Regions from separate parts of the Streptomyces sp. NPDC050738 genome, predicted to be linked through region 1. Evidence: predicted binding sites of a transcription regulator. Region 1 holds the regulator's gene; each other region holds the start of a gene.
The links. Region 1 encodes HrcA, which represses chaperone genes, less so after heat shock. Its sites were predicted from a motif close to TTNGCACTCNGNNNNNCNGAGTGCNAA; they were not measured.
Positions count from the first base shown of each region.

Region 2: a site for HrcA is predicted at 8,371-8,397, ahead of groL (chaperonin GroEL). Genes of this name have one in related genera too.
Region 3: a site for HrcA is predicted at 1,070-1,096, ahead of groES (co-chaperone GroES). Genes of this name have one in related genera too.

Region 1 covers NZ_JBFAHN010000020.1:457-10,619, reverse strand. The annotation lists gene AB0H78_RS34220 (S41 family peptidase) at 1-627, opposite strand, end outside; gene AB0H78_RS34215 (hypothetical protein) at 638-1,582, opposite strand; gene AB0H78_RS34210 (LuxR C-terminal-related transcriptional regulator) at 1,664-3,955, opposite strand; gene AB0H78_RS34205 (hypothetical protein) at 3,977-4,501, opposite strand; gene AB0H78_RS34200 (16S rRNA (uracil(1498)-N(3))-methyltransferase) at 4,551-5,285, opposite strand; gene AB0H78_RS34195 (nitronate monooxygenase) at 5,305-6,378, opposite strand; gene dnaJ (molecular chaperone DnaJ) at 6,638-7,777, opposite strand; gene hrcA (heat-inducible transcriptional repressor HrcA) at 7,778-8,794, opposite strand; gene AB0H78_RS34180 (MBL fold metallo-hydrolase) at 8,960-9,682, shown strand; gene AB0H78_RS34175 (DUF3097 domain-containing protein) at 9,693-10,163, shown strand, end outside.
Region 2 covers NZ_JBFAHN010000004.1:194,175-204,337, reverse strand. The annotation lists gene AB0H78_RS12615 (aldo/keto reductase) at 555-1,547, opposite strand; gene AB0H78_RS12610 (cupin domain-containing protein) at 1,600-2,013, opposite strand; gene AB0H78_RS12605 (carboxymuconolactone decarboxylase family protein) at 2,063-2,386, opposite strand; gene AB0H78_RS12600 (helix-turn-helix transcriptional regulator) at 2,601-3,506, shown strand; gene AB0H78_RS12595 (hypothetical protein) at 3,691-4,572, shown strand; gene AB0H78_RS12590 (Uma2 family endonuclease) at 4,629-5,207, shown strand; gene AB0H78_RS12585 (NADH:flavin oxidoreductase) at 5,279-6,400, opposite strand; gene groL (chaperonin GroEL) at 6,570-8,192, opposite strand; gene AB0H78_RS12575 (cold-shock protein) at 8,503-8,706, opposite strand; gene AB0H78_RS12570 (MoaD/ThiS family protein) at 9,124-9,399, opposite strand; gene thrC (threonine synthase) at 9,396-10,163, opposite strand, start outside.
Region 3 covers NZ_JBFAHN010000003.1:717,767-727,929, reverse strand. The annotation lists gene AB0H78_RS11530 (endo-1,4-beta-xylanase) at 1-873, shown strand, start outside; gene groES (co-chaperone GroES) at 1,243-1,551, shown strand; gene groL (chaperonin GroEL) at 1,664-3,289, shown strand; gene AB0H78_RS11515 (hydroxyacid dehydrogenase) at 3,349-4,377, opposite strand; gene AB0H78_RS11510 (carbohydrate ABC transporter permease) at 4,413-5,279, opposite strand; gene AB0H78_RS11505 (sugar ABC transporter permease) at 5,276-6,163, opposite strand; gene AB0H78_RS11500 (sugar ABC transporter substrate-binding protein) at 6,169-7,500, opposite strand; gene AB0H78_RS11495 (substrate-binding domain-containing protein) at 7,609-8,688, opposite strand; gene AB0H78_RS11490 (right-handed parallel beta-helix repeat-containing protein) at 8,911-10,163, shown strand, end outside.

The sequences.
Region 1 (10,163 bases):
CTCGTGGTCCGAGAGGAAGGCGATACGGCTCCCGACCCACATGGGGCATTCCATGTTGCCGTCGACGTCGGCGTGGATCCGGGCGAAGGAGTCCCCCTCGCCGATCCACAGCTTGCCGGCCGTGCCGCCCCGGTAGCGCTTCTGCGCCGCCGCCTCGCGGGCCATGGTCGCGGAGAGCAGCAGCATCTGGGACCCGGGGCCGTACGCCAGTCCCCCGACAGGCCCATAGGGCAAGGTCGTTGCGGGTCCACCGTCGAGCGGGATCGACCGCGCCCAGCTGCGCCGCAGCGAGACCTGTCCATGCGTGCTGATGGCGAGGACGTCGCCGTCCGGGGTCCAGCCGCGCACCGAGGTGCGGTGGTCGCCCCAGTAGGTGAGCCGCTTGGAGGGTCCGCCGTCGACCGGTGCGACGTGCACCTCGGGTGCTCCGTCGCGCGTCGACGACCAGGCGACCGACGCCCCGTCGGGGGAAATCCGGGGCTGGGTGACGGGTCTGTTGTCGGCGCTGACGCGCCACGCCCGTCCGCCGTCGAGCGGCGCCACCCAGATGTCGTCCTCGGCGGTGAAGGCCACCAACTCGCCCTGGACATGCGGATACCGGAGATATGCCGTCTGCGTCGTCGTCACGCTGATCAGATTAGTCGCCGAGCCCCGCCAGCCGCAGCTGCCCGTACTCGCGGTGTGCGAGCGGCAGCCGGTAGACCGCGCCCGTCCTGGACGTACCGGCCTGCGGGATGACCACCGACGAGCGCACCAGCGAGGCGAATTCGGCACCGCCGGCGAAGACCGTGCGCACCTGCTCCTCGGTGAACGTGCCCTCGAAGGCGGAGATACGCGCCCACAGCAGCCGCTCCGCCCTGGTGCACAGCTCGTGGCTCCAGTCGATGGCCCGCAGCAGGGTCCGGTGGCGCGGCGGGTCCTTGGGGCCGTCGGTGAGCACCGTGAAGCGGCCTCCGGGGACGGCGAGGCTGGCGTACAGGCGCTGCGCGGGCATCAGGCGCAGGGAGCGCGCGGCGAGGAGGATGGAGAGCGGGTCGCCGTCGAGGCGCCCGGCGATGAGCCGGCCCCAGTAGTTGGGCAGGTCGACTCCCTGCGTCGCGGCCTTCTCGGTGAGCATGTCGACCGTCTGCTCGGGCGGCAACGGCCGCAGCGCGACGGACTGTTCGCCGGGCACGCCGAGCGCCTGACGGCTGGTGGTCAGTATCTGCAGCTGGGGGCAGTGGTCGTGCAGTCTGCCCACGAGATAGGCACACCCCGTCCGCACGTGCTCGCAGGTTTCGAGCAGGAGCAGACCGCGCCGCCGCGAGAGCAGCTGGAGCACCGCGAGCACCGGATCGGCGCCCTGCTCCGGCGAAGTATGCAGCGCGGCGGCCACCGCGTGCGGCACGAGGGCGGCGTCCTGGCAGGCCGAGAGGTCGGCCCGGAAGACGGGCAGTTCGATGGATTCGGCGATCCGTGCGGCGAGGTGCGACTTGCCGACACCCGCCGGTCCTGTGAGGGTGACCAGGCGGGTCGAGGACAGCCGGTCGAGGAGCGAGTAGACCTGGGACTTGGGCTGAGGACTTGACTGAGCTGCGCACATGAGAGAAGCGTGGCGGGCGCGAGGCCGGCTGCGCGCGTGCGGAGGCCGAAGATCCGCATACCTAAAACAGCAGCTGAACCCCTACCTAGGTAGGTCGGCGCGGGCGATCTCGGCACGTACGAGAGCGGCGATCTCCCCGCGCGAACCGAATCCCAGCTTGGCCAGAATGTGCTCGACGTGCGCGTCGGCGGTCCGCTTGGAGATGACGAGCTTCTCGGCGATCTCCCGGTTGGACAGGCCCTGGTGGACGAGGGTGGCCACCTCGCGCTCGCGCCGGGTGAGGGCGTCGAGGGTACGTACGGAGGACGGCGCGGCGTCCTCCACCACGGGGTCCCCCAGCGCGAGGGCGACCGTCCGGCGCATCCCCAGCGTCTCGCCCTCGGCGTACAGCCGCGCGAACTCCTCTTCGCCGAGCGCCCCTTGGCACTGCGTACGGAGCTGGGCGTCCATCGCCAGCAGCACCGGATCGTTCAGCAGGAGCGGTACGAGTCCGCGCCGGACCGCGGCCGATCCGCCCGCGAGCTGGGCGGCCTCCGCGCACCGCCCCTGCATGATCAGCGACCACACCAGGAGGGCGGTGAGGTTGGCGATGCCGAAGGTGTCGGGGAGCCGCGCGTACCCCCGCAGCCCGCGCCGCGCGTACTCCATCGCGCCCACCGGGTCGCCCGCGGCCATCCGGGAGAAGGTCAGGGTGATGTAGGTCGTGCCCGCGGCCCAGACCTCGCCGCGCGGGAAGTTCTCCAGGGAGCGCAGCAGCAGGGGTTCGGCGCCCGCCACGTCCATCTGACGGCCGAGGCGCATGCCGCGATTGCGGTCGAGCCAGGCCTGCAGATACGGGCTGTCGAGCGAGCGCACGAGCGGCTCGACCTCGTCGTCGGTGCGTGCGGACTCCTCGTTCCGGTCGAGGTGCAGATAGGTCGTCCCGAGGTAGAGCAGATAGAGAGCCTGGGCGAACCGGTCGCCCACGCTCTCCGCCTCCGCGGCCGCCTGCAGATACTCCGGGATCCCCGGCTCCATGTCGCCGTTGAGCCCCATGCACAGGGCGTGCTGGAAGCGCAGGAGCGCCCGGTCCTGCACGGTGCCCTCCGCCGTGGCCAGGCCTCGCTCGCCCCAGCGAAGCCCCTCCGCCAGCCTGCAGCGGCCGACCCACAACGCGTGGAGCGAGGCGATGAGCCCCACCCCGTCCGCTTCCTCGCCGGGTGTGGACAGCGACCACTCCATGGCGGTACGGAAGTTGTCGATCTCCAGGTCGAGCCGGTGGGTCCAGCTGACCTGTTCGCCGCCGAACCAGGCGGCGTATCCGTCCCGGGCGAGCCGCAGATAGTGGTCACGGTGGCGGCGTGCGATGCCGGGCAGGTCCGCGGACGCGGCGAGCCGCTCGGCGCCGTACTCCCGGATGGTGTCGAGCATGCGGTAGCGATCGCCGTCCTCGCTCTCCTCGCGCACGACGACCGACTTGTCGACGAGGCCGATGAGATGGTCGACGATGGCGTACGCATCCAACTCTGCGTCCGCACAGACCCGTTCGGCCGCATCGAGGTCGAACCCGCCGGCGAAGAGCGAGAGCCGCGCCCAGAGCGTCTGCTCCTCGGGTGTGCAGAGCTCGTGGCTCCAGTCGATGGTGGTGCGGAGCGTCTGATGGCGAGGGTGAGCGGAGCGCCCGCCGCCGAGGGCGCGGAAGCGGTCCTCCAGGCGGCGGAGCACCTGCTCCAGGGGGAGCGCCCGCAGGCGTACGGCGGCGAGTTCGAGGGCGAGCGGAATCCCGTCGAGGCGGCCGCAGAGGGCGAGCACCTGCTCGCGGTTGGTGTCGGCGAGGACGAATCCGGGGCGGGCGGCGGCGGCCCGCTGCACGAACAGGCCGACCGCGTCGGACTCTTCGAGCGGTGCGACGGCGAGAGCGTGCTCGGCGGGCACGTCGAGGGCCTGCCTGCTGGTGAGCAGCAGCCGCAGCCCGGGACACGAGCTCAGCAGGATCTCCGCGAACAGCGCGCAGGCGTCGACCAGATGCTCACAGGTGTCGAGGACCAGCAGCGTCTGCTCCGGCCGCAGGAACTCCACCACCATGTCGAGCGCACTGCGGTCACTGGTCTCGGGCAGCCCGAAGGCGGCGCCGACCGCGTGCGGAAGCAGCTCCCCGTCCTTGACGCCGGCGAGCTCCACCATGCGTACGCCGTCCCGGAACCGGTCCGCGAGCGAGGCCGCGGCCCGCACCGCTATCCGGGTCTTCCCGACCCCTCCGGGCCCGAGCAGCGTCACCATGCGCGCCTCGCCGAAGAGTGCCCGGACAGCTTCGATCTCCGACTCCCGGCCGATGAAACTCGTCATCTCGCTGGGGAGTTCACCGCGCTGCCATGCCCAGCCGGTTCCCGCCATGCACCCATATTAGGCGCGGGCTCACTTGCCTTGCGGCTGTTCGGTGACAGTGACCGTCACGGTGACCGTGGGCCGCGCGCCCCCGCCGCCGCCTTGGGCCGGGGGTGTCGTACGTCGTGAATTCCCTCCGCTGGGCGTGGCGTTGCAGTCGCCCAGCACACTGGCCGTGAACATGATCTTCGCACCGACCTTCGCGGTCAGGTGCCCCCGCACGCACGACCCGTCGCGCACATAGGTCACGGTCCCCTTGACGGTGATCTCCTTGCCGTCGGACGTACGCCCCTGGCAGTCGACGCTCGCCTTGCTCGGCGACGCGCTCGGCTTCGCGGTGCCCCCGCCGGAGACGGTCGCCGTACAGCTCAGCCACTGCACCTTGACCCCGGCCCGCTCCAGCACCTTGGTCGCCATCTGATCGGTGGTGTAGGCGACGGCGGCGGAGTTCATCCCGTCCACCGGATCGCAGGCGGAGAGCCCCACCACAGCGGCCACGGCGGCGCCTGCCACCACGAGGCCCCGCCGGTTTCGTAACCGTCTCCATGCCCCCATGAAGGACAGGGTCCCACCGCGACGGCCGCCTCCGACAGACCCTGTTCGGTCAAGTCCAGCGGCCCGTGAGTCCCAGGAGCAGAGCGGAGGCGGCAGTACCGGCCGTGGAGGTGCGCAGCACGCTCGGCCCCAGCACGTACGGCTCGGCGCCCGCCTCGGCGAAGGCCTTCAACTCCTCGGGGGACACGCCCCCTTCGGGCCCCACGACCAGCACGATCGACCCCTGCGCCGGAAGCGCGGCAGCGGCCAGCGAGACGCTCCCCGCCTCGTGCAGTACGGCCGCGAAGTCCGCGGTGGCGAGCAGCGCGGCCACCTGCTTCGTGCTCATCGCGTCGGCCACCTCGGGAAACCGCACCCGGCGCGACTGCTTCCCCGCCTCGCGTGCCGTGTTCCGCCATTTGGCCAGGGACTTGGCGCCCCGCTCGCCCTTCCACTGCGTAATGCAGCGCGAGGCCTGCCACGGCACGATCCCGTCGACACCGACCTCGGTCATGGTCTCGACGGCGACCTCCCCGCGATCGCCCTTGGGCAGCGCCTGTACGACGGTGATACGCGGCGAAGGCTCCTCCTCGGCCCGCGCCAGGGTCACCTCGACGTGGAGGCGGTCCTTGCCTTCGGCCGAACTCACCACGCACTCGGCCCAGTTGCCCCGCCCGTCGGTCAGGACGACGTCCTCACCCGCCTGCAGCCGCTTCACCGAAACGGCATGCCGCCCCTCGCCTCCGTCCAGCACGAAGGCACCCGCACCCGGCACCGCATCGACCACAAAAACAGGCGCAGTCATCCCGCACTCCTCATGATGTTCAGAACCTCGCGGCCAACGCGGTCCGTGCCGCGTCCAGTTCACTTGCCAGCACCTCGACCAGCTGCGCGGCGGGAAGCTCCCGCGCCTGCCGGTGCCCCTGCCCCGCCCAGAGCGCCATGCCCTGCGCGTCGCCCACCCCGGCGGCCGCCTTGCGCAGCCCCGCCGTGAGGTGGTGCACATGGGGGTACGCGGCCGGGGCGTAAGGACCGTGCTCGCGCATGAAGCGGTTGACCAGACCGCGCGCGGGCCGCCCGGTGAAGGCCCGGGTGAGCTCGGTCCGTACGAACAGCGGGTTGGTCAGCGCCTGCTTGTGCAGCACGTTCGCCCCTGACTCCGGGCAGACGAGGAACGCCGTCCCCAGCTGCGCGGCCTCCGCTCCCGCCGCCATGACGGCCGCGATCTGCGAGCCGCGCATCAGCCCGCCGGCGGCGACGATCGGCATCGGCACGGTCTCGCGCACCTGCGCGACGAGCGCGAGCAGCCCGAACCCCGCGCGGTCCGTCTGCGGGTCGTCCCGGTGTGTCGACTGGTGCCCGCCGGCCTCGATCCCCTGCACGCACACCGCGTCGGCACCGCACCACTGGGCGGTCTGCGCCTCTTCGGGCGTGGTGACCGTGACGATCGTGTACGTACCCGCCCGGTCGAGGGCGTCCAGCACGTCGCGCGGGGGGCAGCCGAAGGCGAAGGAGACGACCGGCACGGGGTCGTCGAGCAGGATGGCCAGCTTGGCCTCGAACCCGTCGTCGCCGGCGCCGCAGGCGTCGAGGTCCACCAGGGACGTCTCGTACCAGGAGGCCTCGCCCGCGAGTTGATGCCGGTAGACCTCGACGGCCGCCCGGTCGGGGGTGTCCTGCTGCGGCATGAAGAGATTGACGCCGAAGGGCTGCGCCGTCAGCCCGCGCAGCTGCTTGATCTCCTCGTACATGCCGTCGGCGGTCTTGTACCCGGCGGCAAGGAACCCGAGCCCCCCGGCCTCGGACACCGCGGCGGCCAGCCGCGGCCCGGAAGCACCGCCGGCCATGGGCGCCTGCACGATCGGATACCGACAGAGGTCGGCCAGAACAGAGGACATAACGGCATCGTGCCATGCCCTCCGGGCGGGGCCGAATCGACTCTTCCGGCCCCCGTCGCCTGTTGTCCTCAATCGCCGGACGGGCTTGATTTTGCCGGACTGGGCTCATGGATCTTGCCCGGTGTTCGGTGTCGCATCCAAACGCACCTCATGCGGCCATTGAGCAACCCCCACCCGCGCCGGCCACCTCCGCGAGAGCGGCGGCGGCTTAGCCGCACAGGGGGGCGGTCCGGGGGCGGAGCCCCCGAAACCCACCCACCTAGCGACCGTTGAACGCGTCCTTCAGCCGCGAGAACAGACCCTGCTGGCCGGGCTGGAACTGCCCGATCGGCCGCTCCTCACCCCTCAGCTTCGCCAGATCCCGCAGCAACCGCTCCTGCTCGGCGTCCATCTTCGAGGGCGTGAGCACCTCGACGTGCACGATGAGGTCACCGCGCCCGCCACCGCGCAGATGCGTGATGCCGTGCTGGTGCAGCGGAATCGACTGCCCCGACTGCGTACCGGGCCGGATGTCGATGTCCGACATCCCGTCCAGCGTCTCCAGCGGCACCTTCGTACCGAGCGCGGCCGCCGTCATCGGGATGGTCACCGTGCAGTGCAGATCGTCGCCACGGCGCTGGAACACCGCGTGCGGCAGCTCGTGGATCTCTACGTACAGATCACCGGCAGGACCACCGCCGGGGCCGACTTCGCCTTCGCCGGCGAGCTGGATCCGCGTGCCGTTGTCGACACCGGCCGGGATCTTGACCGTAAGAGTCCGCCGCGACCGGATCCGCCCGTCGCCCGCACACTCCGGGCACGGAGTCGGAACGACGGTGCCGAAGCCCTGGCACTGCGGGCAGGGCCGCGAGGTCATGACCTGGCCGAGGAACGACCGGGTGACCTGCGAGACCTCGCCGCGGCCGCGGCACATGTCACACGTCTGGGCGGACGTGCCGGGAGCCGCGCCTTCACCGCTGCAGGTCGTACAGACCACGGCCGTGTCGACCTGAAGGTCCTTGGTGGTCCCGAAGGCCGCCTCGTTGAGGTCGATCTCCAGCCGGATCATCGCGTCCTGGCCGCGCCGCGTCCGCGACCGCGGCCCGCGCTGGGACGCCGTACCGAAGAAGGCGTCCATGATGTCCGAGAAGTTGCCGAAGCCGCCCTGGCCGAAGCCACCGGCTCCGCCGCCTCCGCCCGAAGCGGACAGCGGGTCGCCGCCCAGGTCGAAGACCTGCTTCTTCTGGGGGTCCGAGAGGACCTCGTAGGCGGCGTTGATCTCCTTGAAGCGCTCCTGCGTCTTCGGGTCCGGATTCACATCCGGGTGAAGCTCGCGGGCAAGGCGCCTGAAGGCCTTCTTGATCTCGTCCTGGGAAGCGTCGCGGCGCACGCCGAGTACGGCGTAGTAGTCCGTGGCCACTTACGACTCCGCCAGGATCTGTCCGACGTAACGTGCCACTGCGCGTACCGCTCCCATCGTTCCCGGGTAATCCATGCGTGTGGGGCCGACGACCCCGAGTTTGGCGACTGCCTCGTCGCCCGAACCGTAGCCGACCGCGACGACCGATGTGGACGTCAGGCCTTCGTGGGCATTCTCATGCCCGATACGTACGGTGATACCGGACTCCTGCGCCTCACCGAGCAGCTTCAGCAGGACGACCTGCTCCTCCAGCGCTTCCAGCACCGGCCTGATGGTCAGCGGGAAGTCGTGCCCGAACCGGGTGAGGTTGGAGGTGCCGCCGATCATCAGCCGCTCCTCGGTCTCCTCGACCAGGGTCTCCAGCAGAGTGGCCAGCACCGTCGAGACGGTGCCCCGGTCCTCCTGCTCGAAGGATTCGGCAAGATCCTGCACGAGCTGCGGCACATCGGCGAACCGGCGCCCCACGACCCTTGAGTTGAGCCGCGCCCGCAGATCCGCGAGCGAGGTCTCCCCGAAGGGGGCGGGGCAGTCGATCATGCGCTGCTCGACACGGCCGGTGTCCGTGATCAGCACCAGCATCAGCCGGGCCGGCGCCAGCGAGAGCAGCTCCACGTGCCGCACCGTCGACCGCGTGAGCGACGGGTACTGCACGACGGCCGCCTGCCGTGTGAGCTGTGTGAGCAGCCGCACGGTCCTGGCCACCACGTCGTCGAGGTCGACGGCGCTGCCCAGGAAGTTCTGGATGGCACGCCGCTCCGGCGACGACAGCGGCTTGACGCCCGCGAGGCGGTCGACGAAGAGCCGGTAGCCCTTGTCGGTGGGGATACGCCCGGCACTCGTGTGCGGCTGGGCGATGAACCCCTCGTCCTCCAGGGCGGCCATGTCGTTGCGGATCGTGGCCGGCGAGACGCCGAGGCTATGGCGCTCGGTGAGCGCTTTCGACCCGACCGGCTCCTCGGTGCCCACATAGTCCTGGACGATGGCGCGCAGCACTTCAAGCCTGCGTTCACTGAGCATCGCGCACACCTCCAGCTGTCGTCCCTTGGCACCTGCCTGGCACTCTGTGCGTACGAGTGCCAGCAATCCCCCCAGTGTACGGCGGCCTGCCTGCATCGAAGCAAGGCGGAGTGCGGCCAGACACGCTACCGCGACGGAGCGTGCCACCCGGGATAGCGTCGCGGTATGGACGTCACTTGGGAAGACTGCGGTTGGGAACGGCTTGGTCCGGATGTCGGCCGCCGCCGCCTTCCCACCTGGGACGCGACCGTGGGACTGGTGGTGGGCGAGGGCACAGCCCTCCTCTTCGACACGGGTTCCTCACTCCGTGAAGGCGCCGAGATCCGCGCCCAGGCGGAGCAGCTCGTCGGCCGGAGAGTGACGCACATCGCTCTCAGCCACCCGCACTTCGACCACGTCCTGGGCACGGCGGTCTTCTCCGGCACCGAGGTGTACGGCGCTGCGGGCCTTGACGCACTGTTCGCACGGGGTGCGGACGAGCTGGCGTCGGACGCGGTACGCCAGGGCGTCCCCGAAACGGAGGCGGCGGAGGCTGCCGATCTTCTCGTACGGCCGCATCACGCGGTCTGCGGCGAATGGACCCTGGACCTGGGCGGCGGCCGCCAGGTGCTCCTCGCCAACATCGGCCCGGCCCACTCGGGCCATGACCTGGTGGCCGTGGTCTCCACCACCCCGCCGATCGTGTTCTGCGGAGATCTGGTGGAGGAGTCGGGTGAGCCGCAGGCGGGCCCGGACGCCGTACCCGCCCAGTGGCCCGCGGCCCTCGACCGCCTCCTCGCGCTGGGCGGCGAGGACGCCCGCTACGTCCCGGGCCACGGCGCGGTGGTGGATGCCGCGTTCGTACGCGCCCAGCGGGACGCGCTGGCCGCGCGGATCGTGGTGTCGTAGCGTCTGCGAAATGCGCAGCTACAACGCCGACTTGACGCCCCCGTGGAAGAAGTCGACCCCCGCCCCCACTGTCCCTGCCGATCCCGACCTGGTGGTCGAGGAGGTCACGACGGGCTTCTGCGGAGCGGTGATCCGCTGCGAGAAGACGGCGGAAGGCCCCACGGTGACGCTGGAGGACCGCTTCGGCAAGCACAGGGTCTTCCCGATGACCCCGTCGGCCTTCCTCCTCGACGGCCGCCCGGTCACGCTGGTACGCCCGTCGGCGGCAGCAGCTCCGCAGCGCCCGGCCCGTACGGCATCGGGATCGGTGGCGGTCCCGGGCGCGAGGGCGAGGGTGGCACGCGCGGGCCGAATCTACGTGGAGGGCCGGCACGACGCGGAACTGGTGGAGCGGGTCTGGGGCGACGACCTGCGCATCGAGGGTGTGGTGGTCGAGTACCTGGAGGGCATCGACGACCTCCCCGCGATCGTGGCGGAGTTC
Region 2 (10,163 bases), on a different contig from region 1:
CACCAACAACGAGCCGAGCCGCGCGACCGACAACCGGCGCACGCCCCCCACCTGTTCGCCGTAGCCAGCTTCCTTGCGCCGAAGGCGCGAAACGAAACCCGCAGGGCGCCCCCGGCCCGAAGCCCATCACCCCCGGGGCAGAACCCTCAGATGACCCCGAATACGGTCAGCACTCCCGCCACAGCGAGAATCGATCCGCAGACGATATACAGGACGCGACTGTATATCCGGGACGCATTGCCCCCGCTCCTGCCGAATACGATGCGCGATTTCGCCTGATCGCCCCGCGCAGACCGCTTGTTCAGGGCCACTACAGCTACACCCACAGCTGTCATCAAGAGCCCAATGACTACGGACATCTTCACTCCCCCTTGTGATGCGGTTGGTCAGCGTTTCCGCCCGTTCCACATGGACACGAGGACATAGACAATGACGGCGGCCACCACCACGACGAAAACGGCAGGAAGCCACGGCGGCCCGTCAGGGCGGTCCGTCTGGGCCAGTACTGTCGAAGTCGAAGTCATGGACTCCCGAGTACCCCGAATCCCCCGCGGCTACCTACCGACGTAGCCCATGTGCGTCTCGTTGTAGCGATCTCCGTGCACGCCGATCCGTGCCGCCACCGCGTCGAGGTCCGCCAACTCCTCCGCAGACAGCGCAACTTCCGCCGCCCCCGCGTTCTCCACAACCCGCTCAATCCGCCGCGTACCCGGAATCGGCACGATCCACGGCTGCTGCGCCAGCAGCCAGGCCAGCGCGACCTGCCCGGCCTTGGCGTCCTTCGCGCGGGCCAGCGTGGTGACGTGGTCGACCAGCGCCTGGTTGGCCGTGCGGTTGTCCTCGCTGAAGCGCGGGATCGACGTCCGTACGTCTCCCTCGCTGAAGGAGGTGGCCGCATCGACCGTCCCCGTCAAGAAGCCCTTGCCCAGCGGGCTGAACGGCACGAAGCCGATGCCGAGTTCGGCCAGCGTCGGCAGGACCTCCGGCTCGGGGTCGCGGGTCCACAGCGAGTACTCGCTCTGCACGGCGGTCACCGGGTGCACCGCATGCGCCCGCCGGATCGTGGGCGCCGCCGCCTCCGACAGGCCGAAGTGGCGTACCTTTCCCGCCTGTACGAGCTCACCCACCGCGCCCGCGACCTCCTCGACGGGCACATCGGGGTCCACCCGGTGCTGGTAGAAGAGGTCGATGGTGTCCGTACGCAGCCGGCGCAGCGAGGCGTCGGCCACCCGCCTGATCTGCTCGGGGCGGCTGTCGAGGCCGACCGACTTCCCGTCCCCCTCCCTGATGTCCCAGCCGAACTTCGTCGCGATCACGACCTGGTCCCGGACCGGGGCAAGCGCCTCGCCGACGAGCTCCTCGTTGACGTACGGGCCGTAGACCTCGGCCGTGTCGAAGAACGTGACCCCTCGGTCAACTGCCGCGCGCAGTACGCCGATCATGTCCGCGCGGCTGCCGGGGTTCGGGCCGTAGCTCTGGGACATGCCCATGCAGCCCAGGCCGACCGCCGAGACCGTAAGGCCTTGGCCCAACGTCCGTGTGTGCATCGCCGATCTCCTCGAATGGGAATGGGAAGGGGAATGGGGTGAGTGTCGTAGGTCAGCGCCCGGCGGACTTCAGCGCCGTGGCGTACTGCTCGTCGGTGACAGGCTCCAGCCAGGTGGTGCCGTCGCTGGTCTCGTCGCCCACCAGCATGGCGATGTGGGCCATGAGCGTGGTGTCGGTGGCGCCGTGCCAGTGCTCCTCACCGGCCCCGCACTTGACCGTCTGCCCAGCGGTCGCCAGCGCTACCGTCCCGTCGCGGGTGCCGACCAGGCCGACGCCGTCGGTGATGTAGAGGGTCTGGCCCTTTGCGTGGGAGTGCCAGTTGGTACGGGCGCCGGGGGTGAAGCGGACCAGAGCGGCGGCCAGGCGGGCCGGGTCGGACGGCGCCTCGATCGGGTTGAGGTAGACGTCGCCGGTGAAGCGCTCGGCCGGGGCCTTGGCGGTGGGGGTGGAGGTGATGTGTTCCACGGCGGGATTCCTGCTTCCTTGATATGGGTCAGGCGTGTCGGCGGGCCGGTCAGGCGGAAGGCCGTTCGTCGGCGATCTTCTTCAGCAGCGTGATCGCGGTCATCGCGTTCGGCCAGCCCGCGTAGAAGGCGAGGTGCGTGATCGCCTCGGACAGTTCCTCGACGCTCAGGCCGTTCTCCAGCGCCTTGCCCAGGTGATACGGCAGCTGCTCCCCGCGATACAGCGCGGCCAGCACGCTCACGGTGACCAGGCTGCGGTCCCGGGGCGACAGGCCGGGGCGCTCCCAGATGTCGCCGAACAGGACCTCGTCGGTGACCTCGACCAGCTTCGGCGCGATCTCGGCCAGCTCGCGGGGTGCGGATTGCTTCGCCATGTGGTGGCTCACTCCCTGTGATGGTTTTCGTGCGTCCCCGACAGGTCCACTCTCTGCGAGACGGGCCCGCCCGGCAGCGCGAGGGGATCGATCGACCGCCCTCCCCATCGAGGAAACCGCAGGTCACCCACTCACGGAAGGCACTGCTGTTACACGTACTGACAGGACACCCCAGGACACCCCACGCCCGCCGCACCACGCCTAGCCTGGCTGTATGGACACTGCCCGCGACATCCGTGAGTTCCTCGCCAGCCGCCGCGCGAAGATCACGCCTCAGCAGGCCGGCCTGCCCGCGTACGGCGGGAATCGCCGCGTCCCGGGACTGCGCCGCGAGGAAGTCGCCCTCCTGGCCGGTGTCAGCATCGACTACTACGCCCGCCTGGAGCGCGGCCACCTCGCAGGCGCCTCCGAGGAGGTCCTGGACGCCGTCGCGAACGCCCTCCAGCTCGACGACGCCGAGCGCGCCCACCTCTACGACCTGGCCGCAGCCCAGCGCACCCGCCCCGCCCGCCGCGCGAAGAGGCCCCGGGGGCCGATCCCCGCGAGCATCCAGCGCGTCCTCGACTCCATGACGGACAGCCCGGCCTTCGTACGCAACGGACGCCTCGACATCCTCGCGATCAACCGCCTCGGCCGCGCCCTCTACGCGCCCCTGTTCACGTCCGGCACACCCCGACCCCGCCCCGTGAACATCGCCCGCTTCCAGTTCCTGGACCCCGCCGGGCGGGACTTCTTCCCGGACTGGGACGCGTCTCTCAACACCACCGTCTCACTCCTCCGTACGGAGGCCGGTCGCACGCCACACGACACCGAACTCACTGCCCTCATCGGGGAGTTGGTCACCCGCAGCGACGAGTTCCGAACCGCCTGGGCGAAGCACAACGTGCGCCTGCACCACACCGGCAGCAAGCCCTTCCGCCACCCCGAAGTCGGCGAACTCCTCCTCGACTTCGACGCGATGGCCCTCCCCGCCCAGCCCGACCTCACGCTCACCGCGTACAGCGCGGAGCCCGGCACGCCCGCCCACGACGCGCTGCGCCTGCTCTCCGCCTGGGCGGCGACCGAGAACGCATCGGCAGCGGCCCCCGAGGCTCAAGCCCCGCGCCCCGAGCGCTCTTAACAAGGAACGGGTGGAGGGTCTCAACCCGCCCACCCTCCCCGGTTGTTGACTTTCCGCGATCGGCTTGCCACGCAGCGTTGCGACGGTCTAACGTGCCCGAATAGCGAACAAAATCAACCCCCGCCGGTGCTACCAACACCGAACGGGGGTCTGACCACCGAGACCTTGACTGCCGAGGATCCCAATGGCTGCTGCCAACTTTAGTGCTGCCCCCTCCCCCGCGCACGCTTCACCCCACCCCCTCGCCAACCCGGGGTACGGCAAGCGCTCCGCGCCGGACCAACTCGCCCGCGAAGCAACCGACTTCGCGCACCTCCCCGCCCGCGAAGCCGCGATCGCCGCCTACGTCGACCGGCTCCCCGACGGTGCGGACATCTCCGTGAAGACCCTGGCCAAGCACCTCCCCTACGGCCAGTGCGCCCTGCGGACCGCCCTCAACACCATCCAGCGCGCCGGACATCTGCGCCGGGGCCGCGAGCACATCGCCGGAAGCGGCAGCGCACGTTGGGTGACCCGCACCTGGTTCTCGCGGACCCCGCGCGACGACGCCTGGTGGGCCGTCTTCGCCACCGGCGACCAGCCCAAATCCCCGCAACACCCCACCCGCAGCCGCGCCTTCATCCTCCTCGCCGCCCTCGGCCGGTCCGCGCCCAGCCTCTCCCTCTCGGCCCGCGACTGCCACGATCTCGAACCCCTGGCCGACCGCTGGTTCGCGCACGGCGCGACGGAAGCGGAGATCCTGCGCGCCCTGGTGGCGGGCCTCCCCGCCGTAGTGCACCGCGCGGCCGGTCTCGTACGCCGCCGCCTCACCGACCAGCTCCCACCCGAGCGCCCAGCCGCTCCCAGCGCTCCCAGCACGCCCCGCGTCCTCCGCGTCCTGGAGTGCGCCAAGTGCGGCACCCCCGCCCGCCCAGAGGCCCTCCCGGGCGGCGAGTGCGCCCCGTGCCGGGGCGAGCAGCCGCCCCCGCCCGCCACCGCGCCCCTCCCCGCCGCAGCAGTCCACGCCTACGCGACCCAGGCCCGCGCGGCAGCAGCCGTCCGCACGACCGAAGGGACACGAACATGACCGTGCAGCTCACTCGCGCCAAAAGCGGGGCACGATGTAGGGGAGGAGGCGACGCCATGACCCCCAGCACCGCTGAGCACGCCCAGATGTCCGTCGAGGACTTCGAGCAGATCGCACACCACGCTCCGGAAACGGTGCGGCTCGAATTCATCAACGGAAGGCTCGAGGTCAAGGCAATGCCCGACGGTGCCCACGGTGAGATGCTCATGTGGCTGATCCGGCAGTGTATGCAACAGCGACCGGAGCTGAACCTCATGCCCGAGCGGGGCGTCAAGGCGGAGGCCTATCGCAAGGGCCGTGCTCGTACAGACGCGGTGCTCGCTCCCCTGGGCCACTTCACCGCGCACCACGAGTGGTCCGACACCGACGGCATCCTCATGGCTGTCGAGATCACCTCCAGCGACGCCGACACCAACCAGCGCGATCGCATCGACAAGCCCATCGGCTACGCCGCCGCCGGCATCCCCGTCTACCTCCTGATTGACCGCGACGACGACACCGTCACGGTTTTCAGCGACCCGAAGGGCGGGGCGTACCAACAGCGCCCGTCGTATCCCTTCGGCGAGGCCGTCGAGCTGCCCGCGCCCGTGGGCATCACTCTCGATACCGAGGAGCTGAAGCAGTTCGCAGGCTGACGCCCGAGGGCGGCACCCCCACCGTGCGGGGATGCCGCCCTCGTCTGCTTACCCGGCCGCCAACCAACCGCTCAGCTCAGCGACTTGATCGCCGCCGCGTCGTACGCCTTCAGCTCCGACGTACGCCCCTCAAGCACCTTCTGCGCCCACTCCGGGTCCTGGAGCAGCGCACGCCCCACCGCGACCATGTCGAACTCGTCGCTCTCCAGGCGGTCCAGGAGATCGTCGATGCCCTTCGCCTCCGAGCCCTTGCCCGCGAACGCGGCGAGGAACTCGCCGTCGAGGCCCACCGAGCCGACCGTGATCGTGGGCTTGCCGGTGAGCTTCTTCGTCCAGCCCGCCAGGTTGAGGTCCGAGCCCTCGAACTCCGGGAGCCAGTAGCGGCGCGTGGAGGCGTGGAAGACGTCGACGCCCGCGTCGGAGAGCGGGGTCAGGAAGTCCGCGAGCTCCTCGGGGGTCTCGGCCATGCGGGCCGTGTAGTCCTGCTGCTTCCACTGCGAGTAGCGGAAGAGGATCGGGAAGTCGGGCGAGACCGCCGCGCGGACCGCGGCCACGATCTCCACCGCGAACTTCGTACGGGCCGGCAGGTCGCCGCCATACTCGTCCGTACGGACGTTGGTGCCCTCCCAGAAGAACTGGTCGAGCAAGTAGCCGTGCGCGCCGTGCAGTTCGACCCCGTCGAAGCCGATGCGCTCCGCGTCGGCCGCCGCCTGCGCGAAGGCCGCGACGACGTCGTCCAGGTCCTGCTGCGTCATCGCCTTGCCGGTGACCTCGGCGCCCGCTCCGGTGATGCCCGAGGGGCCGACCGGCGGGGCGTCCGCGAAGGGGGGCTGTCCGGCTTCGCGGACCATGCCGATGTGCCACAGCTGGGGCATGATCGTGCCGCCCGCCGCGTGCACCGCGTCCGCGACCTTCTTCCAGCCCGCGAGCTGCTCCTCGCCGTGGAAGCGGGGGACGCTGTCGCTCTGGCCCGCCGAGTCGTGTCCGACGTAGGTGCCCTCGGTGACGATCAGGCCGACGCCCGCGGCCGCACGGCGCGCGTAGTACGAGATCACGTCGTCCGTCGGGATGCCGCCCGGGGAGAACATCCGGGTCATGGGGGCCATCACGATGCGGTTCGGGACGGTGAGGCCGTTGAGCTGGACCGGGCGGCCCAGTATCTGTGCGGCGCGGTCTGCGGCTACGACTGTCACGTGGGGGCTCCTTGCGGCGGGGGCGCTGAGATATGTGCGTATGCATCAACCTCAACCGTCTCGCGGAGTGCGGCATTCCCGGATACGACGAAGGGCGGCACCCCCGTTTCCAGGGGTGCCGCCCTCGTTCGCGTACAGCTATGTACTACCGATCCGCCTCAGGAGGGGATCAGAAGTCCATGTCACCGCCCGGCATACCGCCACCGGCCGGCGCGGACGCCTTCTCCGGCTTGTCGGCGATGACTGCCTCGGTGGTGAGGAACAGCGCGGCGATGGACGCGGCGTTCTGCAGGGCAGAGCGCGTGACCTTCGCCGGGTCGATGATGCCTTCGGCGATCATGTCCACGTACTCGCCGGTCGCGGCGTTGAGGCCGTGACCGATCGGCAGGTTGCGGACCTTCTCGACGATGACGCCACCCTCAAGACCACCGTTGACGGCGATCTGCTTGAGCGGGGCCTCCAGCGCGAGCTTGACCGCGTTGGCGCCGGTCGCCTCGTCGCCTTCGAGCTCGAGCTTCTCGAAGACCGCGGAGGCCTGGAGGAGCGCGACGCCGCCACCGGCGACGATGCCCTCTTCGACGGCCGCCTTGGCGTTGCGGACGGCGTCCTCGATACGGTGCTTGCGCTCCTTGAGCTCAACCTCCGTCGCGGCGCCGGCCTTGATGACGGCCACGCCGCCCGCGAGCTTCGCCAGGCGCTCCTGGAGCTTCTCGCGGTCGTAGTCCGAGTCGCTGTTCTCGATCTCGGCGCGGATCTGGTTGACGCGGCCGGCGACCTGGTCGGACTCGCCCGAACCGTCGACGATCGTCGTCTCGTCCTTGGTGATGACGACCTTGCGGGCGCGGCCGAGCAGGTCCAGGCCCGCGTTCTCGAGCTTGAGGCCGACCTCCTCGGAGATGACCGTGCCGCCCGTGAGGATGGCGATGTCGTTCAGCATGGCCTTGCGGCGGTCGCCGAAGCCCGGGGCCTTGACGGCGACGGACTTGAACGTGCCGCGGATCTTGTTGACGACCAGCGTCGACAGAGCCTCGCCCTCGACGTCCTCCGCGATGATCAGCAGGGGCTTGCCCGACTGCATGACCTTCTCGAGCAGCGGAAGGAGGTCCTTCACGTTGCCGATCTTGGAGTTGACGATCAGGATGTACGGGTCGTCGAGCGACGACTCCATGCGCTCCATGTCGGTGGCGAAGTACGCCGAGATGTAGCCCTTGTCGAAGCGCATGCCCTCGGTGAGCTCAAGCTCAAGGCCGAAGGTCTGCGACTCCTCGACCGTGATGACGCCTTCCTTGCCGACCTTGTCCATCGCCTCGGCGATGAGCTCGCCGATCTGGGTGTCGGCGGCGGAGATGGAGGCGGTCGAAGCGATCTGCTCCTTGGTCTCCACGTCCTTGGCCTGCTCAAGGAGAGCGGCGGAGACGGCCTCGACGGCCTTCTCGATGCCACGCTTGAGGGCCATCGGGTTGGCACCGGCGGCTACGTTGCGCAGGCCCTCACGCACGAGCGCCTGGGCGAGAACGGTGGCGGTGGTCGTACCGTCGCCGGCGACGTCGTCCGTCTTCTTGGCGACTTCCTTGACCAGCTCGGCGCCGATCTTCTCGTACGGGTCCTCGAGCTCGATCTCCTTGGCGATGGAGACACCATCGTTGGTGATCGTGGGGGCGCCCCACTTCTTCTCAAGGACGACGTTGCGGCCCTTGGGACCGAGGGTCACCTTGACGGCGTCGGCGAGCTGGTTCATGCCGCGCTCGAGACCGCGCCGGGCCTCCTCGTCGAACGCGATGATCTTGGCCATGTGAAGTGGTCCTCCCGGACAGGGGTGGCGTTCTTCAGGATCGCGCCGGTGCCCGCGACGGACGGCTGCTGCCCAGGTGGTTCCTTGCCCCACCAGAACTGCGAGCCTCACTGACCCGATCCACGTTTTTAAGTGGTGCAGTCTGTCACTCTCACCTGGAGAGTGCTAACGCCAATGATTAGCACTCGACCCATGCGAGTGCAAGCGGGTCTTACGTATTCCCTGCTCACAGGGGATGCACGAGGGGCCCGCATCCCAGTGGGATGCGGGCCCCTCGGCGTGAGTGCGTCGCTGGTCGGTCGCGCCGGGATCAGACGGCGAGCTTGACCATGTCCGCCTGCGGACCCTTCTGGCCCTGCGAGATCTCGAACTCCACTCGCTGACCTTCTTCAAGGGTGCGGTAACCGTCCATCTGGATGGCGCTGTAGTGGACGAAAACATCCGCACCACCGTCGACCGCGATGAAGCCGTACCCCTTCTCCGCGTTGAACCATTTGACGGTGCCCTGAGCCATGCCTAACTCCCCTATTACTGGCCCTTACACAGGACCCGCACTTCGCGGACCCGGGTCAGACCTTGCGCCGTAACGCGTCGACCGCGGCTGAATGTATCTGCCCAACTGCCGTCTGCAACAGGTCAATCGGACGAGAATTCTGTGCACAGCCGAACGGAAGAATCGGGGGATTTCAACAGATCTCGGGTCAACTCGGGCCAGGCAAAGGGCACTTACGGCGCGAAAGACTCGAACACATTGCCCTCACCTTGTCGCGATCTCATATGCACCTGGCACGGGCGACGAAGGGGGCTGCCCCAACTGTACCTCCCTTAACCCTGCAGAATTGCCCCCTCCGCTTCTATCGCGGAGAGGGCAACGGCTGTCACGCAGAGGTGTGTTGGGGATCCAGCGGCGGGGATCCAACGGCAGGGGCGATCAGCCGCCCGCGACCGCCGGGATGATCGAGACGCCGGCGCCGTCCGGAGTGACGGCCTCCAGGCCGCCCTCGAAGCGGACGTCGTCGTCGTTCACGTACACGTTCACGAAGCGGCGCAGCTTGCCCTGGTCGTCCAGGACGCGGGCCGCGATGCCCGTGTGGTTCTTCTCCAGGTCGGCGATGACCTCGGCGAGGGTCGCGCCCTCCGCCGGGACCTCGGCCTGGCCGCCGGTGTACGTACGGAGAATGGTCGGAATACGGACCTTGACGCTCATACGAGGCCAGCCTCTCGGAAGGAATCCAGGGTGGGGCGGATGGTGGCGGAGAGACCCGTGGAGTCGGAGAGTCCGTCCAGGGTCTTGAGGCCGTCGCCCGTGTTGATGGCGACCGTCTCCTCGGACGGGTCGATCACACCCGCTTCGAGCAGCTTGCGCAGGACGGCGAAGGTGGTGCCGCCCGCCGTCTCCGCGAAGACACCCTCGGTGCGCGCGAGGAGCTTGATCGCTTCGACGATCTCGGGGTCGGTGACGTCCTCGACCGCACCGCCCGTGCGGCGGGCGATGTCGATGACGTACGGGCCGTCGGCCGGGTTCCCGATCGCGATCGACTTGGCGATGGTGTCCGGCTTCACGGGGCGGATCACGTCGTGGCCCGCCTTGTACGCGGAGGAGACCGGGTCGCAGCCCTTGGCCTGGGCGCCGTAGATCTTGTACGGCTTGTCCTCGACGAGGCCGAGCTTGATCAGCTCCTGCAGCCCCTTGTCGATCTTCGTCAGCTGGGAGCCGGAGCCGATCGGGATGATCAGGTTGTCCGGGAGCCGCCAGCCGAGCTGCTCGCAGATCTCGTACGCGAGCGTCTTCGAGCCCTCGCCGTAGTACGGGCGCAGGTTGATGTTGGTGAAGCCCCAGCCCTCGCCGGCCGGGTCGCCGATGAGTTCCGAGCAGAAGCGGTTGACGTCGTCGTAGTTGCCCTCGATGCCGACCAGCTCGCCGCCGTACACGGCCGCGGTGATGATCTTCGCGGGCTCCAGGTCGTGCGG
Region 3 (10,163 bases), on a different contig from region 1:
TACGCCGACCTGCTCGGCAGGGAATTCAACGCCACCACCCCCGGCAACGGCATGAAGTGGTACGCCACCGAACCGCAGCGCGGCGTCTTCGACTTCACCGCGGGCGACGAGATCGTCGACTTCGCCCGCGCCAACGGTCTCAAGGTCCGCGGCCACACGCTGCTGTGGCACAGCCAGCTGCCGGACTGGCTCACCTCGGGCACCTGGACGGCGGACGAACTGCGCTCGATCCTCAAGAACCACATCACGAACGAGGTGAAGCACTACAAGGGCAAGGTCTTCGCCTGGGACGTCGCCAACGAGATCATGAACGAGGACGGCACGTACCGGGAGAACATCTTCTACAAGACGATCGGCCCGGGCTATGTCGCCGACGCCCTGCGCTGGGCCCACGCCGCCGACCCCAAGGTCAAGCTCTACCTGAACGACTACAACGTCGAGGCGATCGGCCCCAAGTCGGACGCGTACTACCAGCTCATCAAGCAGCTCAGGGCGGACCGTGTCCCGATCGACGGCTTCGGCATGCAGGCCCATCTCGCCCTGCAGTACGGCTTCCCGGACCGGATGCCGCAGAACGTCAGGCGCTTCGCCGACCTGGGCGTCGACGTCGCCATCACCGAGCTCGACATCCGCATGATCCTGCCGGCCGACGCGGCCAAGCTCGCGGAGCAGGCCGACTGGTACCGGCAGGTGACCGAGGCCTGTCTGGCGGTACGCCGCTGCGTCGGCATCACGGTGTGGGGCTACTCCGACGCCCACTCCTGGATCCCGGCGGTCTTCCCGGGCGAGGGAGCGGCCCTCCCCTGGGACGAGAACCTCCACCACAAGCCGGCCTACGCGGCGATACGAGCTGCGCTCCAGCAGGCCCACTGATCCCCAGCCCCGCGAACCCCAAGCCGGCCCGCCCCGAAATCAAGCCCGAGCCGACCCAAATCCAAGCCCGCGCCCGCCAAAATCCAAGCCCGTGCCCGCCAAAATCAAGCCCGTCCGGCGATTGAGGACAAAGGGAGCCCAGCCCCTCCGGGGGCTGCCTCCTGGCCGGACATCCACCCCGACCCCCCGGGCAGGATTGGCACTCCGCTTGACCGAGTGCTAACCGTCGTCCTAGTCTCGGACCTGGCACTCCCCACTGGAGAGTGCCAACAGTGCGATTGGTCAGATCCGGCACCCGCGACGACGGATCCACCTGGTCGCCACCCCAGACTGTTAACCCCGTAGATCTCCGAAGGGGGAGACCGGATCGTGACGACCGCCAGTTCCAAGGTTGCCATCAAGCCGCTCGAGGACCGCATTGTGGTCCAGCCGCTCGACGCCGAGCAGACCACGGCCTCTGGCCTGGTCATCCCGGACACCGCCAAGGAGAAGCCCCAGGAGGGCGTCGTCCTGGCCGTGGGCCCGGGCCGCTTCGAGAACGGCGAGCGCCTTCCGCTCGACGTCAAGACCGGCGACGTCGTGCTGTACAGCAAGTACGGCGGCACCGAGGTGAAGTACAACGGCGAGGAGTACCTCGTCCTCTCGGCTCGCGACGTGCTCGCGATCGTCGAGAAGTAATTCACTTCCGCATTTTTTGATCTGCGCCCCTGGCCCCAGCTAGCTGTGAAATTCACCGCGTGCCGGGCGGCAGGGGCGCAGTTCTTTTTTTCGAGAGGACTGACTCAGCTCCATGGCGAAGATCCTGAAGTTCGACGAGGACGCCCGTCGCGCCCTCGAGCGCGGCGTCAACAAGCTTGCCGACACGGTCAAGGTGACGATCGGCCCCAAGGGCCGCAACGTCGTCATCGACAAGAAGTTCGGCGCCCCGACCATCACCAACGACGGCGTCACCATCGCGCGTGAGGTCGAGCTCGACGACCCGTACGAGAACCTTGGCGCCCAGCTCGTGAAGGAGGTGGCGACCAAGACCAACGACATCGCGGGTGACGGTACGACCACCGCCACCGTGCTGGCCCAGGCGCTGGTCCGTGAGGGTCTGCGCAACGTCGCCGCGGGCGCTTCCCCGGCCTCCCTGAAGAAGGGCATCGACGCCGCGGTCAAGGCCGTGTCCGAGCAGCTGCTCGCGACCGCCCGCCCGATCGAGGACAAGTCGGACATCGCCGCTGTCGCCGCGCTCTCCGCGCAGGACAAGCAGGTCGGCGAGCTCATCGCCGAGGCGATGGACAAGGTCGGCAAGGACGGTGTCATCACCGTCGAGGAGTCCAACACCTTCGGCCTGGAGCTGGACTTCACCGAGGGCATGGCCTTCGACAAGGGCTACCTCTCGCCGTACATGGTCACCGACCAGGAGCGTATGGAGGCCGTCCTCGAGGACCCGTACATCCTGATCAACCAGGGCAAGATCTCCTCCATCCAGGACATGCTCCCGCTCCTGGAGAAGGTCATCGCGGCCGGCGGCTCCAAGCCGCTGCTGATCATCGCCGAGGACATCGAGGGCGAGGCGCTCTCCACCCTCGTCGTCAACAAGATCCGCGGCACGTTCAACGCCGTGGCCGTCAAGGCCCCCGGCTTCGGCGACCGCCGCAAGGCGATGCTCGGCGACATGGCCACCCTCACCGGTGCCACGGTCATCGCCGAGGAGGTCGGCCTCAAGCTCGACCAGGCCGGTCTGGACGTGCTGGGCACCGCCCGTCGCGTCACGATCACCAAGGACGACACGGTCATCGTCGACGGTGGCGGCAAGTCCGACGAGGTCGTCGGCCGCGTCAACCAGATCAAGGCCGAGATCGAGTCCACGGACTCGGACTGGGACCGCGAGAAGCTGCAGGAGCGCCTGGCGAAGCTCGCCGGCGGTGTCTGCGTGATCAAGGTCGGCGCCGCGACCGAGGTCGAGCTCAAGGAGAAGAAGCACCGTCTGGAGGACGCCATCTCCGCGACCCGCGCCGCGGTCGAGGAGGGCATCGTCTCCGGTGGTGGCTCCGCGCTCGTCCACGCCGTCAAGGTCCTCGAGGGCAACCTCGGCAAGACCGGCGACGAGGCCACGGGTGTCGCGGTCGTCCGCCGCGCCGCTGTCGAGCCGCTGCGCTGGATCGCCGAGAACGCCGGCCTCGAGGGTTACGTCATCACCTCGAAGGTCGCCGAGCTCGAGGCGGGCCAGGGCTTCAACGCCGCCACCGGCGAGTACGGCGACCTGGTGAAGGCCGGCGTCATCGACCCGGTCAAGGTCACGCGCTCCGCGCTGGAGAACGCCGCCTCCATCGCCTCCCTGCTGCTCACGACCGAGACCCTGGTCGTCGAGAAGCCGGCCGAGGACGAGGGCGACGCCGGTCACGGCGGCCACGGCCACTCGCACTGAGGTCAGTAAGCACGCACCGAAGCCCGGCACCCCTTCTGGGGTGCCGGGCTTCGGCGTTCCTAGGCGGAGTGGCTCAGGGCCGACGGGTGCACCGGGTCCGCGAAGGGGCGCCCGGATGCGTACCGCTCCAGTTCGTCCAGCGCCTGGTCCGTCATGCGGTACAGCTCGTTGCCGAGCGAACCCGCCACGTGCGGGGTGAGCAGGACGTTCGGGAGGTCGTACAACGGGGAAGCGGGGGACGGGAGTTCGGGGTCCGTCACGTCCAGTACGGCGTGCAGGCGGCCCGTGACCAGCTCCTGCAGGAGTGCCGGCTCGTCGATCAGCGAGCCGCGTGCCGTGTTGATCAGCGTCGCTCCTGCGCGCATCAGCGCCAGTTGGCGGCTGCCGATCATGTGGTGGGTCGCGGGGAGCTGGGGGGCGTGGACCGAGACGACGTCGCTGCGCGTGCAGAGTGCGTCCAGGGTGACCGACTCCGCGCCCAGGCGGGCCGCTTCGGCGGGCGTGACGTACGGGTCGTAGAGCAGGACCCGGAGGTCGAAGGGGGCCAGGAGCTCGATGACGCGGCGGCCTATGCGGGAGGCGCCGACGATTCCCACCGTACGGAGGTAATTGCCCGCGCCGCCCATCTCCTGGTGCCAGTCGTGGCCGCCGCGGGTTTCCCGGTAGACGTGCGCGGAGTGCAGGACGCGTTTGCCCGCGAGAAGGATCGTGGCGAGCGTGTACTCGGCCACCGGGAGGGCGTTGGCGCCGGCCGCCGACGAGACGCTCAGGCCGCGCTCCCAGCAGGCTTCGGTGATGTGGTGCTTGACCGAGCCCGCCGCGTGCACGACCGCCTTCAACCGCGGTGCGGCGGCGAGGACTTGAGGAGTGAGGGGCGTGGCGCCCCAGCAGGTGAAGAGGACTTCCGCCTCCGCGAGGGCTGCCGCGATCCGTGGGGTGGGGTGCGCCAGGTCGTGGGCCACGAGCGTCGTGTCCGTACGGGTGAGGGCCGCGAGCCTGGTGTGGTGGCGCGGCTCCAGCAGGCGCTCGGCGATGCCCGGGCCCATCGCGAGCAGGAGCGAGGGGCGATTGTCAGTGGCGGGGTGCATGGTGGTGAGTGGCTCCCTTGGGGCTCTTGCTGCTGCTACTTGACGCTGCCGGCGGTCAGTCCGGCCTTCCAGTGCCGCTGCAGGGAGACGAACGCGACGATGAGGGGGATGACGGCGAGGAGGGACCCGGTGACGACGAGCGGGTAGAAGCTGGGCTCGCTGTGGGTGTTGGTGTTCCAGGAGTACAGACCCAGGCTCAGCGGGAAGAGCTTACGGTCCGAGAGCATCACCAGGGGGAGGAAGAAGTTGTTCCAGATCGCGGTGAACTGGAAGAGGAAGACGGTCACGAAGCCCGGCATCATCATGGGCAGACCGATGGAGAAGAAGGTGCGCAGCTCGCCCGCTCCGTCGATACGGGCGGCTTCGAGCGCCTCGTTGGGGATATAGCCGGAGGCGAAGACCCGGGAGAGGTAGACGCCGAAGGGGTTGACCAGGACCGGGATCAGCACCGACCAGTAGGTGTTGACGATGCCTATCTTGCTGGCCAGCAGGTACATGGGGAGGGCCAGCGCGGTGGTGGGGACCAGGACGCCCAGCAGGACCAGGCCGAAGAGCTTTTCCTTGCCGCGGAACTCGTACTTGTCGAAGGCGTAGCCGGCGGCGACACAGATGAGGGAGCAGACGGCGGCGCCGACTCCCGCGTACAGCAGGCTGTTTCCGTACCAGCGGAAGTAGACGCCGTCTCCGTAGGAGGCGATGTCGGAGAGGTTCTGGCCGAGGTCGAAGCCCTTGAAGGAGAACGTGTCGCCGCCGAGGAGGGATCCGGTGTCCTTGGTGGCTGCGGTGACCAGCCAGACGAGGGGGAAGAGCATGTAGAGGACGGCTAGGAGCAGGGCTCCGTTGACCGCTGCCTTCGACAGCCAGGGGTTCTTCCTGGACGTGGGGTCGGTGGAGGCGCTCATGCGGTCCTGCCCTTCCGGCCGGTGAGGCGGGTGACGACGAAGGACAGCAGTGCGGCGGCGAGTGCGAGGAGCACGGAGGCTGCGGCGGCTAGTCCGAAGTCGTTGCGGGAGAAGGCCGCGGTGTAGGCGTACATATTGGGCGTCCAGGAGGAGGTGACGGCCGACCCCGAGCCGGTGTTGATGATCAGAGGCTCCGTGAACAGCTGCAGCGAGCCGATGCAGGTGAACATCACGACCATCAGCACCGAGGCGCGGATCAGCGGGAGTTTGATGCTGAACGCGGTGCGCCAGCCGCCCGCCCCGTCCACGGTGGCCGCTTCGAGCACGGAGCGGTCGATGGCCTGCAGGGCGGCGTAGAAGATCACCATGTTGTAGCCGAGCCACTCCCACAGCGCGATGTTCACGATGGAGGGCAGCGCGCCGCCGGGGGAGAAGAAGTCGAAGCCGATGCCGCCGGAATGCATCGCCGAGACCACCGGGCTCAGCCCCGGCGTGTAGAGGTACAACCAGAGCATCGCGGCGATGATGCCGGGCACGGCGTGCGGCAGGAAGAGCGCGAGCTGGAAGAAGCGCTTGGCGCGGGCGAGCGCCGAGTCGAGCAGCAGGGCCAGCGCGAGGGCTCCGCCGACCATCAGCGGGATGTAGAAGACGCAGTAGCCGAGGAGTACGAGGAAGCCGTCGCGGAAGACCCGGTCACCCAGCGCCGCCGTGTAGTTGCCGAGGCCGGTGAAGACGGTCTCGGATCCGCCGAAGCCGAGCCCCGACTGCTGTTCGGTGAAGAGGCTGAGCCAGACCGCGTATCCGATCGGGATCAGCATCACCGCGGTGAACAGCACGAAGAACGGGGTCAGCAGGGTCGCGGCGGCGCGGGTGCGGGCTTTCATCAGGGTCAGTCCTCGACCTTCAGGCCGCGCTTGGTGAGCTCCGCGACGGTCGCCTCATGGGCGGCCTTGATCGCACCGGGGATGGTGGCGCCACCGCCGGCGACCTTGCCGAACTGGTCCTTGAGCGTGGTGTTGGTGGTGCCGGTCGCAGGCCCCCAGGTCCAGCCCTGCTGGATGGAGGTGCCGCCGTCCTCGAAGACCTGGTAGATGTCCTGGCCGCCGTAGAAGGCGGTGTCGAAGGCCTTCTTCGCCGCCGGGCGCAGGGCGAGCGCCGCCGGGAAGGCGCTCGAAGTGCCGGAGGAGATACGGGCCTTGATGCCGTCCTCGGTGGTGGTCATCCACTTGGCGAACGCGGTGGCCGCCTCGGCCTTCTTGCTGTTCTTCGGCACGGCGAAGGTGGTGCCGCCGAGCATGCCGCTGGCGGGCTTTCCGTCCCAGGTGGGGATCGGGGCGACCGCCCACTTGCCGCTCTGCTCGGGCAGCGTCGACTTCATGACGCCGCCTCCCCAGGAGGCGCCGAGGTAGCCGATGGTGCCGCCGGTCTTCAGGGAGTTGGTCCAGGCGGGGGAGAAGGAGGCGTCCGAGCGGACCAGGCCGTCCTTGACCAGGCCCTGCCAGTAGTCGGCGACCTTGGTGGTGGCGGCGTCGGTGGTATTCACCTTCCAGGTGTCGCCGTCGGCCTTGAACCACTGGGCGCCGGCCTGCCAGACCATGGCCTGGAAGGTGGTCGGGTCGTCGGGGAAGAAGGTGCCGATACGGGCCTTGGAGTCGGCCTTCTTGACCTTCCCGGCGGCGGCCTTGAACTCGTCCCAGGTCTTGGGGACTTCGACGTGGTACTTCGCGAACAGGTCCTTGCGGTAGAAGAAGGCCTGCGGTGCGGCGTCGAAGGGGACGGCCCAGTTCTTGCCGCCGAGCGTCGTCTGCTCGATCGCCTGCGGCAGGAACTTCGCCTTGATGTCGGACGTCAGGTACGTGCTGATGTCCTGGAAGCCACCCTGGCTGACGTACTCGGGGAGCTGCGGGTACTCGACGGAGACCAGGTCGGGAGCGTTGCCCGCCTTGATCGCGTTGGAGATCTTGGCGTAGCCGCCGGCGTTGCCGGACGGTGTCTCCTCGAAGTTGACGTGGATGTTCTTCTGCGAGGCGTTGTACGCGTCCACGACCTCCTTGGTGCCCTTGGCCCAGCCCCAGAAGGTGATGTTCACGGGTTTGGCGGCGGTGCCCGTGCCACCGCCGTCCGAGGAGTCGTCGCCGCTGCCGCCGCAGGCCGTGAGGACGGCGAGGGCGGTGGCGGCACCGGCTATGGAAAGAGTTGTTCTGCTCCAACTGCGGTTCACAGCGAGGCTCCTGAACTAGCGGCGACATTGGCGTTGGGCGAGATCCTTGGCCCAGCCATGTCCGAAGTCAAGAGCGAAAGATTGATTGATCGAAAAAAGATCAGAAAGTTATCGAGTGGTCGAGGACCGAACACGCAGCCTCGGGAGCAGCGCGAGATGCTGTCCCGGCTCGTCGTCGTCCTGCAGGGGTCCGAGCCTGCTGACCAGCAACTCCGTTGCGTAGCGCCCGATTTGACGCTTGGGCGGGGCGACCGCGGTGAGCGGGATGTCGCCCAGGGCGGCCACCTCGTCGTCGTACGCGATCAGGGCCAGATCCTCCGGAACCCGCACCCCCAGCTCGGCCAGGCGCTGGACCAGATGGATCGCATCGACGTCGTTGTGCACCAGCGCGGCCGTGACCCCGCCGGAGACCACCGCCTTGTGCACCTCCGCCATCGCCTCCTCGAAGCGGGCCGGATCGTGCTCGGCGCCGGAGGTCCCGATCATCGGCGGGGCATCGCTCAGCCCCAGCGTGGCCAGCGCGTCCTCGTACCCCGACCGCACCGCGAGGGCGGTCGGGCTGTCGGAGCGGGCGACGAGCAGCGGGGTCCCGTGGCCCAGGCCGACCAGGTGGCGTACGGCCAGCAGTACTCCGTGCCGGTGGTCCGAGCAGACCCGGTCCAGGTCGTCGAGGGGCGAGCCCGGCGCGGGCGTGCGCTCCAGGAGCACGGCGGGCACCGGCAGTCGGGCCATCCAGTCGCCGTACGCGGCCTGGTCATCGGCGCCCCGCCAGGCCGGGGCGATCAGCAGCCCGTCGGCGCCGGCGGCGAGCAGCCCCTCGGCGCGCGCCTTGTCCTCCTCGGGGCGGTAGTCGGAGATCCGCAGGACGAGCCGGGCCCCGGCGCGGGCCGCGGCCTCGTGCGCACCGCGGATGACCTCGGCGAAGTAGTACGTCGCCGAGGGGGCGATCAGCCCGATGACCGGCCCGTTGCCGGGGCCGGACGCGCCGGCGGCCGGCCCGTTCTCCGGCCAGGAGACCGACCCGTGGACCCGGTCGAGCAGCCCGCGCTCGGCCAGCGTCTCGACGTCACGGCGAACCGTGACGGGTGAGACCCCCAGTTGGCCTGCGAGATCCGAGACGCGGGCCGAGCCGCGCTCCCGTACCAGGGCCAGAAGTCGGTCGTGACGTTCAGCAGCACTCTCGCGCACGGCGGCAGTCCCCTTGTAAATCGCGATGTGGTGGCTCGGCTGTCCCGACCCTAATGCAGTTTGATCGATTGGCGAAAGTTTCGATCATTCGTTACTTCGCCATTGACGTTCGATCAATCCACGGTTCAGGATTCCGGGCGACGCCGAAGTCCGCCTCCAGGGGAGCATCATGCCCACGCCGCGCACGTACGCGGGCATGCCCCGAGCCGAATCAGGGGAATCATGAGACGCCGTACGCACACCGCCCTCGCGACCGCCGCCCTCACCACCCTCGCGGCCACCGCACTCGCCGCCCCCGCCCAGGCCGCCCCGCGCCACCAGGGCAGCACCTTCTACGTCGACTGCGCACGCGCCACCCCCGGCGACGGAACCCCCGGCCACCCCTGGACCGCACTCGCCGACGCGAACGCCCACACCTTCGGCCCCGGCGACCGGCTCCTCTTCCACCGCGGCTCCACCTGTACGGGCACGCTCACACCCCAGGGAGCAGGCTCGGCCGAAGCCCCCGTGACGATCTCCGACTACGGCAGCCGCACCGCACCCCGCGCCGTGCTCGACGGCGCCGGCGCACACGACGTCATCCTCCTGGCCAACACCGAGCACTACCGCGTCGCGAACCTGGAGCTGACCAACGCCGCCGCCCCCGGCACCGAGCGCAACGCCATCCGCCTGCGCCTCACCGACTACGGGACGGCGCACGGCTTCCAGCTCGACCACCTCTACATCCACGACGTGCGCGGCGGCGACTTCAAGACCCTCACCGGCTCCAGCGCGATCCACATCGCTGTCGAGGGCAGGACCGCACCCAGCAACTACGACGGCCTGAACATCCACCACAACCTCATCGAGAACGTCGACCGCGAGGGCATCTACTTCAAGTCGACGTACTCCAAGCGCGACCTGGTCGGCAACCAGCAGGACCCCAACGCCTTCCCCGGCGCCTGGACCCCCTCGACGAACGTCCGCGTCTCGCACAACACTCTGCGCTCCATCGGCGGCGACGGCATGAAGCTGGACACCACCGCGGGCGCCCGCGTCGACCACAACAGGGTCGACGGCTTCCAGCTGCGCTCGCCCTCCGCCAACGCGGGCATCTGGACCTTCAACACCGATGACACGACGGTCGAGTACAACGAGGTCTCGGGCGGCGGCAACACCCACGACGGGATGTCCTTCGACGCCGACGGCGCATCGCAGCGCACGGTCTTCCAGTACAACTACAGCCACGACAACAAGGGCGGCTTCCTGCTGGTCTGCCCGTACAGCGGCGCCAGGACCGTCGACACGGTCGCCCGCTACAACGTCAGCCGCAACGACGGCGAGCGCCTGCTGCAGAACTGCTGGGGCCCCATCCTCAACACCCAGGTCTACAACAACACCTTCTACAACAAGGAGGTCATCCCCAAGAACCTGGTGCAGGACGACAACAGCAACCCCGCGGCCACCGTCCACGAGCAGCACATCACCAACAACAT